DNA from 2 places in the Hypnocyclicus thermotrophus genome. Region 1 is predicted to be linked to the other one. Evidence: riboswitches for the same ligand, from Rfam matches in the RefSeq annotation. Region 1 holds a riboswitch; the other holds the start of a gene.
What was found. Region 1 has a riboswitch for glycine ahead of EV215_RS04220 (alanine/glycine:cation symporter family protein). Riboswitches for the same ligand answer to the same signal wherever they lie in the genome.
Positions count from the first base shown of each region.

Region 1 (4,445 bases):
GTGGAGAAAATATTATTTATGAAATATTGGATGAGGTGCCTACAGCGGCTAATATTTTAAGTTATGCTAAAATTGTAAAAGAAAAATCAATATTAAGAGAACTTATAAATGTAGGTAATAAAGTAGTAGAATTAGCACAAACAGGATATGAAGAAGTAGATAGTATTTTAGATAAAGCAGAAGGTCTTATTTTTAAAATCTCTGAATCTAAAGAAAATAAAGAAGTAGTGAGTATAAGTAGCTTGGTAAATGAAGAATTTGAAAGACTAGAAAAAGTAGTAAAAAATAGTGGTGCAACTACAGGTATATCGTCTAATTTTAAAGAATTTGATCAAATGACTTCTGGATTTCATCCTTCGGATTTAGTAATAATAGCAGCAAGGCCAAGTATGGGAAAAACAGCTTTTGTACTTAATTTGGCTTTAAATGCAGCTTTAAATGAAAATAAATCAGTTTTAATATTTTCACTTGAGATGTCAAATTCTCAAATATTTCAAAGATTATTAGCAATTGAATCAAAAATTCCATTAAATAAAATAAGAAATGGATTTATTTCAGAAGATGAATGGGGACATATAGCATTAGCTACTGGGAAATTAGCTAATACAGATATACAAATAGCTGATGTACCTAATGTTACTGTACTTGAGATACGTGCTATGGCTAGAAGACTTAAAGCTGCAGGTAAATTAGATATGATACTTATAGATTATTTACAATTGATAAAAGGATCTGGTAGAACAGAAAGTAGACAACAGGAAATCTCTGATATCTCAAGATCATTAAAAGGTATAGCGAGAGAGCTAGATGTACCTGTAATAGCTTTATCACAGTTATCGAGAGCTCCTGAGCAAAGAGCGGATAGAAGACCAATGTTATCAGATTTGAGAGATTCTGGAGCAATAGAGCAAGATGCAGATATGGTAGTATTTCTGTATAGAGATGAATATTATAATGAAGATAGTGAAGATAAAGGTTTAGCAGAAATAATTATAGGAAAACAAAGAAATGGACCTGTTGGAACAATAACTTTAAAATACTTTAATGAAATAACAAAATTTGCAGATTATACAGCACAAATTAAATAACTTTAAAATTTAGAAAGGGTAAAAAAATGAAAAAAGCGGAATTATTAGCACCTGCTGGAAATATGGAAAAATTAAAAATGGCATTTCATTACGGAGCAGATGCATGTTTTTTAGGTGGAAAATTATTTAATCTAAGATCTGGAAGTAATAATTTTTCAAATGAGGAGATAAAAGAGGCAGTTGAATATGCACATAATATAGGGAAAAAAATATATGTAACATTAAATATAATAGCTCATAATCAACAAGTAGATATGATGGTTCCATATATTAAATTTTTAGATGAAGTAGGAGTAGATGGAGTTATAGTAGCTGACCTTGGAGTATTTCAACTTGTAAAAGAAAATAGTAATTTAAAAATAAGTGTGAGTACTCAAGCAAGTAATACAAATTGGCGATCAGTAAAAATGTGGAAAGAACTTGGTGCAAGTAGAGTAGTGCTTGCTAGAGAAGTTTCACTAGAAGAGTTAAAAGAAATAAGAGATAGAGTGCCAGATATTGAAATAGAAGCCTTTGTACATGGAGCAATGTGTATATCAATATCAGGGAGATGTCTATTAAGTAACTATATGACAGGAAGAGATGCTAATGGTGGCGATTGTGCACAGGCGTGCAGATGGAACTACAATTTGGTTGAAGAAAAGCGACCAGGAGAATATTATCCAATATATGAAGATGAGACAGGAACACATATATTTAATTCAAAAGATTTATGTACAATAGAATTTATTGATAAAATACTTGATATTGGAGTAGATAGTTTAAAAATTGAAGGAAGAATGAAAGGGATATATTATGTAGCAAATGCTGTAAAAATATATAGAGAAGCATTAGATAGCTATTATAGTGGAAATTATCAATATAATCCAAAATGGTTAGAAGAATTACAGACAATAAGTCATAGATTATATACGCATGGATTTTATTTTGGAACGCCAGATGAAAGTGCTCAAAATTATAACGATAGAAATTCATATAGTCAAACACATAAATTGGTAGCAAAAGTTTTAGAAAAATTAGATAATAATGAATATATATTGGGAATAAGAAATAGATTGGAAGTTGGGGAAGAATTAGAAGTAGTAAAACCATCTAGTGAAATAGAAAAAATAATATTACCTAAAATGATAAACATGAAAACTGGAGAAGAAATTAATAAAGCACATCCTAACATGACTGTAAAAATAACACTAGAAAACGATTTAAATGTAATGGATATGATACGACAAAAAATATCTTGACACAGTAATAAAAAATTAGTATAATTGTCCGTATAATAGAATACGGTTGAAGGTATAGGGAGAGAACTTTTAAGTCACCGAAGAAGTAAATCTTTCAGGTAAAAGGACCTATATTGGACGAGCCTCTGGAGAGATCCAAAAGGACACCGAAGGAGTAACACTCTCAGGTAAAAGGACAGAGGATTTGGCAATTATAGTATTTATAATATTTTTATAGTTGTTAAATTTTAGAGGCTAAATAATTATATTTAGCCTTTTTTTATTTATAATCGTTTATTCTAATAAACATATTTAGGAGGGAAAAATGTTAGAATTACTTAACAAAATTGATTCAATAATTTGGGGTCCACCATTACTTATTTTACTTATGGGAACAGGGATATATTTAACTGTAAAATTAAATTTGCTACAAATACTAAAATTACCATTAGCATTAAAGTATATTTTTATGAAAAATAATGATAAAGAAGAGGGAGATGTATCTAGTTTTGCAGCTCTTTGTACTGCATTATCAGCAACTGTTGGAACAGGAAATATAGTTGGTGTAGCAACTGCAATAAAATTAGGTGGTCCAGGAGCTATGTTTTGGATGTGGCTAGCCGCATTTTTTGGAATGGCTACAAAATATGCTGAAGGACTTCTTGCAGTAAAATATAGAAAAATTGATGAAAATGGACAGATGTCTGGCGGTCCAATGTATTATATTCAAAATGGATTAAATAATAAAGTATTGGCAAAAATGTTTGCTATATTTGGAATAGCAGTAGCATTTTTTGGGATAGGAACTTTTGCACAAGTAAATGCAATTACAACTGCTTCTACAATATTATTTAAAGTATCTCCAACAGTTGTAGGAATAATACTAACAATTTTAGTAGCATTGGTAACTCTTGGTGGAATAAAAAGTATATCAAAAGTAGCAGAAATAGTAGTACCTGTGATGGCAATATTATATGTATTAGGTTCTTTGATAGTAATAATAATGAATTTTGATAAAGTACCTGGAGCGATAGGGCTTATATTTAAAAGTGCTTTTACTAAAACGGCAGCATTTGGAGGATTTGCCGGTTCTACACTTATATTAGCATTAAGAAGTGGAGTTGCAAGAGGAGTATTTTCAAATGAATCAGGGCTTGGATCTGCGCCAATAGCTGCAGCTGCAGCTAAAACAAATTCGGCAGTTAGACAGGGTCTTATATCTATGACAGGAACATTTTTTGATACAATTATTATTTGTTCTATGACAGGGCTTATACTGGTTCTTACTGGTGCGTGGACTAGTAAACTTAAAGGTGCAGAATTAACAAGATACGCATTTTCTATTGGTTTAAATAATTTTGGAGAAATAGTAGTTTTACTAGGATTAATATTTTTTGCATTTACAACTATAATAGGGTGGAATTATTATGGTGAAAGATGTACAGAGTATTTATTTGGTGTAAAAGGTATAAAAGGATATAAATATATATTTATAATTTTGATAGCAATAGGTCCATATTTGAAATTAGATTTGATTTGGATATTAGCAGATATTGTTAATGGATTAATGGCTATTCCAAATTTAATAGCAATATTAGGTTTACGAAAAATTATAATAAACGAAACAAATATGTATTTTAATAATTTAAAATATAGTTATGTAAACAAATAAAAAGTTCCCCTAATTTTAGGAGAACTTTTTATTTATTACTAATTGAAGTTGCATTTTTTATAAGATCATCAAATTCATCAAGACTATAAGGTGAAAGTTCTATACTGCTCATATTGTACTCTAAAATATAATCTTTTTTATTTTTTGTATTAAAATTTTCTAATTTAGATTTTATTCTTTTATAGACAATTTTTGCTTGAGGTTCTCTACATCGTGATAATGCAATAACAAATTCGTCACCACCCATTCTAAAAGCTATGTCAGAATCTCTAATAGACTCTAATAAAATTTGACCTGTTGTTGCTAACACTAAATCCCCTTCACTATGACCATAATCGTCATTTATTTTTTTTAAATTCTTTATATCTATAAAAAATAAAGTCATATAATCTTTACTTCTTTTTAAAAGTTTACGATTTAATTCAAAAATATCTATTCCACCTTGTCTATTGTATACTCCTGTTA
Region 1 covers NZ_SOBG01000003.1:141,456-145,900, reverse strand. The annotation lists gene dnaB (replicative DNA helicase) at 1-1,088, shown strand, start outside; gene EV215_RS04225 (peptidase U32 family protein) at 1,115-2,329, shown strand; glycine riboswitch at 2,376-2,449, shown strand; glycine riboswitch at 2,452-2,511, shown strand; gene EV215_RS04220 (alanine/glycine:cation symporter family protein) at 2,634-3,980, shown strand; gene EV215_RS04215 (GGDEF domain-containing protein) at 4,009-4,445, opposite strand, start outside.

Region 2 (4,445 bases), 120 kb from region 1:
TATCCTAAACACGACTTATGGAATGAAGATTTTCAAAAAAAATTTTTAACTGAAATAGATAATGTTAATAAAAATAATAGTGGTACCGCTAAAATATTTATTAAAGTTGTTGAAGCCGAAAAAACTGAAGGAAAAAAAGTTCTTATTTATACTGTTATTGCTATATTTATAGTTTTATTATTTGATTTAAAAAGTTTTAAATATGCAATATTTGCACTTCTTCCTATGCTTATAACTATACTTGCTATATTAGGAATAATGGGATGGACTGGTTTTAAATTTGATGTTGTAAATATCATTGGTATTCCATTAATTATTGGTATAGGTGTTGATGATGGTGTTCATTTAATTCACCGATATTTGCAGGAAAAAGATTTATTAATTACATTTAGAAGTACTGGAAAAGCTATTACACTAACTACTCTTACCACTGTATTTGCCTTTGGTACTCTAATGTTTGCAAAATATCGTGGCTTTATTGGTTTTGGGTTTTTACTCAGTTTAGGAGTAACTCTTGCATATTTATTTACTTTATTTTTACTAGTTTCATTAATTGCTATCTTCGATAAAATAACATTTAAATAGGAGGCTTTAAAATGAAAAAATTTATTTTTATGTTTCTAATAATATTTTCAATAACTACCTTTTCTAAAACAACTATAAATGAAATATTAAAAAATATTAAAAAAAACAATAATTATAATAGTAGTTTTCAAATATCTACTATGAAAATAGAAAAAAATGGAAAAATAACATCTAGTATGATTTTTGAGTCATATTCAAAAAAAATAAATAATAATACTTTCCAATTAATGAAATTTACTTCTCCAAGTAGATTAACGGGTACATCTATACTTTCCAAAAATGGAAATACATGGTATTATAATAAAAGAACAAATAGAGTAAGACTTTTATCTAAAAGTGCGAAAAATGGAAACCTTATGGGCTCTAGTTTTTCATATGATGATATGGATTTTGATTATGAAAAAGATTTTAACTCTATTTTATTAAAAGAAGATAAAAAGTATTATTATTTAAAATTAGTTCCAATAGATAAAAATAAAAAGTATAGTTATATTATTTCCAAAGTAAATAAATTTAATTTCACCGAAGAATTGATAGAATATTATGATAAAAATAATTTTTTATACAAAAAATTAGAAATAAATGATTATACTAAAAAAGGTAATTATTTAATTCCTAAAACTATGAAAATGACTGATATTATAAATAATAAATCTACATATATTATTTCTGATATCTCTACAATAAAATTAAATATAAATATTAAAAATACTTTATTCTCAGAAAAAAACTTAAAAAAATAAGGAGCGTTAAAAATGAAGAAAAAAATAATTTTATTATCAGTATTTATGTTAATTTTTTTTAATGGTTTTGCTACTACTTCTCTTAAAACAAAATTAACAATAAATAATTCAAAAATTAAAAATTTAGAAAGCACCTCAAATAGTAAAGCTAAGTTTTTTCTTTATAACGATGATTTTGAAAACAGTTTAATTGATATTGAATATTCATTGTATACAGAAAATAATTCAAAAAATAATAAAAATTCTCTTGATTTAGCAAGAATAAAATTAGTTCAAAACAATATAGAAATTATTTTTGGAAAAACTAGATTAGGTTGGGGACAAGGTTTTAATTTTAATCCTATTGATATTTTCAATGAAACTCCTGCAGGATCTGCATTTGATTCTAATTATGAAAAAGAAGCTAGAAATAGTATAACTTTTACTAGTTACTTACAAAATGATGATAGCTTAGAGTTTGTTTACGCTGGGAATTATAATAATAATTCTATTTCTAAAGATATCGAATATGGAATAAGATATAAACAATTTATATTTAATACTGATTTTGAATTTATATATGCAAAAAGAGGTAAAGAACTAAAACCTTATGAAACATTAATTCCTAGTGATATATATGGTGCTTCTATTAAAACAACTATTCCTTATATTAATTATGGGTATTGGATAGAAGGAAACTATAGTGCAGCTGATAATATTTATACTTTTATTACAGGTATCGATAATTATTTTTGGGAAAATTATTATTTCAATATTGAATATTATCAAAATGGGTATGGAAAATCAGATAAAAATTTTTATGACAACAATGATTTAAACAAAATAAATTATAATATACCAATCGGAACAGATTATTTGATTCCATCATTCAAATACGAAATGAATGAATTATTTTCTACTACATTTTTTTCATTTATAAATATAAATGACCGTAGTTTTACTATTGGAAATAGCAGTGATTATTATTATAATGATTTAATTAGTTTTAATCTTACTGAATTTTTCTTTAATGGAGAAAAAAATAGTGAATATTATTTAACAAAATCTACTTATGGAGATTATGGAATTTCTTTTACAATAACAGCAGACTTTTAAAATTATTAATTAAAACTGTTAATGTATTTGACATTTTTTAATTAATAAAGTAAAATATATCAAAATTTAATATCACGGTTGAAGATATAGGGAGAGAACCATAATTTTGGTCACCGAAGAAGTAATACTTTCAGGTAAAAGAACCTATATTGGACGAACCTCTGGAGAGATCCAAAAGGACACCGAAGGAGTAACGCTCTCAGGTAAAAGGACAGAGGATATTTTTAAATTAGTTATTTTTAAAAATATCTTTTCTTTTTATTTGGCAGTTTTTTAACTGCTTTTTTTTATAGGCAAATAACTTTAATATATTTTAGGAGGAATCACTATGCAAGGAAAAATAGTTATAACTGTAATTGGCGATGATAAAGTAGGAATAGTTTCTGAAGTATCATTAAAACTTAAAGAATTAAAGTGTAATATTATCGATATTTCTCAAACAATTTTTGAAAACGAAATTTTTGCTATGATTATGTTAGTTGAAATAAAAGATTCTACTTTTGATTTTAATAAAATAAAAGAAAAATTAAAATTATTAGAAGAAAAAATAGGTGTAAAAGTTTATGTTCAACATGAAGATATTTTTAAAGCTATGCATAAAATTTAATAAATTTATTTAGGAGGCAAAAATGCACATTTTAGCAAATTCAAATGAAATATTAGAAACAATTAAAATGGTTGATATGCAAAATCTCGATATAAGAACTGTTACATTAGGTATTAGTTTACTTGATTGCATAAATAGTGACCATAAAAAAACTTGCGAAAATATATATAATAAAATATTAAAATATGGAAAAAATTTAGTAAATATAGCTGATGCCGTCTCAAATAAATACGGCGTTCCTATTGTAAATAAAAGAGTTTCTGTTACTCCAATTTCAATAATTGCTGGTGCTACTGATGCTGAGGATTATACTGTCTTTGCAGAAACTTTAGATAAAGCTGCAAAAGATATTGGAGTAGATTTTATTGGTGGATTTTCTGCTCTTGTAGAAAAAGGATTTACAGAAAGCGACTTAAAATTAATAAATTCTATTCCTAATGCTCTGACTGTTACCGAAAGAGTTTGTTCCTCTGTAAATGTAGGATCTACAAAAGCTGGAATAAATCTTGATGCTGTTAAAATGCTTGGTAAAACAGTAAAAGATTTAGCTTATAATACAAAAGAAAAAGATGGATTGGGTGCTGCAAAATTTGTTGTATTTACAAATGCTGTAAGTGATAACCCCTTTATGGCTGGTGCTTTTCACGGAGTTGGTGAAGGTGAAGTTGTATTAAATTTAGGAATTAGTGGACCTGGCGTTGTAAGAGCAGCTCTTAATAAAATAGATAAAAAAGCTGATATTAGCGTAATTACTGAAGAAATAAAAAAAATAAGTTTTAAAATAACAAGAATGGGAGAATTAGTAGGAAAAGAAGTTGCTAAAAATCTTGGTGTTGAATTTGGAATAATTGATCTATCACTTGCTCCTACTCCTGCAATTGGGGATAGTGTAGGTAATATTCTAGAAGAATTTGGATTAGAGTCTGTAGGTGCTTATGGAACTACTTTAGCTCTTGCTATTTTGAATGACGCAGTGAAAAAAGGTGGTGCTATGGCTGCTACTAGAGTTGGGGGATTAACTGGTGCTTTTATCCCTGTAAGTGAAGATCAAGGAATGATTGCTGCTGCTAGTAAAGGTTATCTTACTTTAGAAAAACTTGAAGCTATGACTTGTGTTTGTTCTGTTGGTTTAGATATGATAGCAATACCTGGTGATACTCCTGATTATGTTATATCTGGCCTTATAGCTGATGAAATGGCGATAGGAATGGTAAATAACAAAACAACTGCTGTTAGAGTTATCCCTGTTCCTGGAAAAAATGTTGGTGATAGAGTAGTCTTTGGGGGGCTTTTAGGTGAAGCTGATATTATGCCTATAAATTCTCTAAATTGTTCTACTTTAATTAATAGAGGTGGTAAAGTATCTCCTCCTATACAAGCAATGAAAAATTAATTTTTTTATATTGAGTGTATTA
Region 2 covers NZ_SOBG01000003.1:261,749-266,193, forward strand. The annotation lists gene EV215_RS04785 (efflux RND transporter permease subunit) at 1-585, shown strand, start outside; gene EV215_RS04790 (outer membrane lipoprotein-sorting protein) at 597-1,328, shown strand; gene EV215_RS04795 (hypothetical protein) at 1,341-2,423, shown strand; glycine riboswitch at 2,502-2,579, shown strand; glycine riboswitch at 2,582-2,641, shown strand; gene EV215_RS04800 (ACT domain-containing protein) at 2,752-3,030, shown strand; gene EV215_RS04805 (PFL family protein) at 3,053-4,423, shown strand.
Region 2: another riboswitch for glycine. It lies ahead of EV215_RS04800 (ACT domain-containing protein); the one in region 1 lies ahead of EV215_RS04220 (alanine/glycine:cation symporter family protein).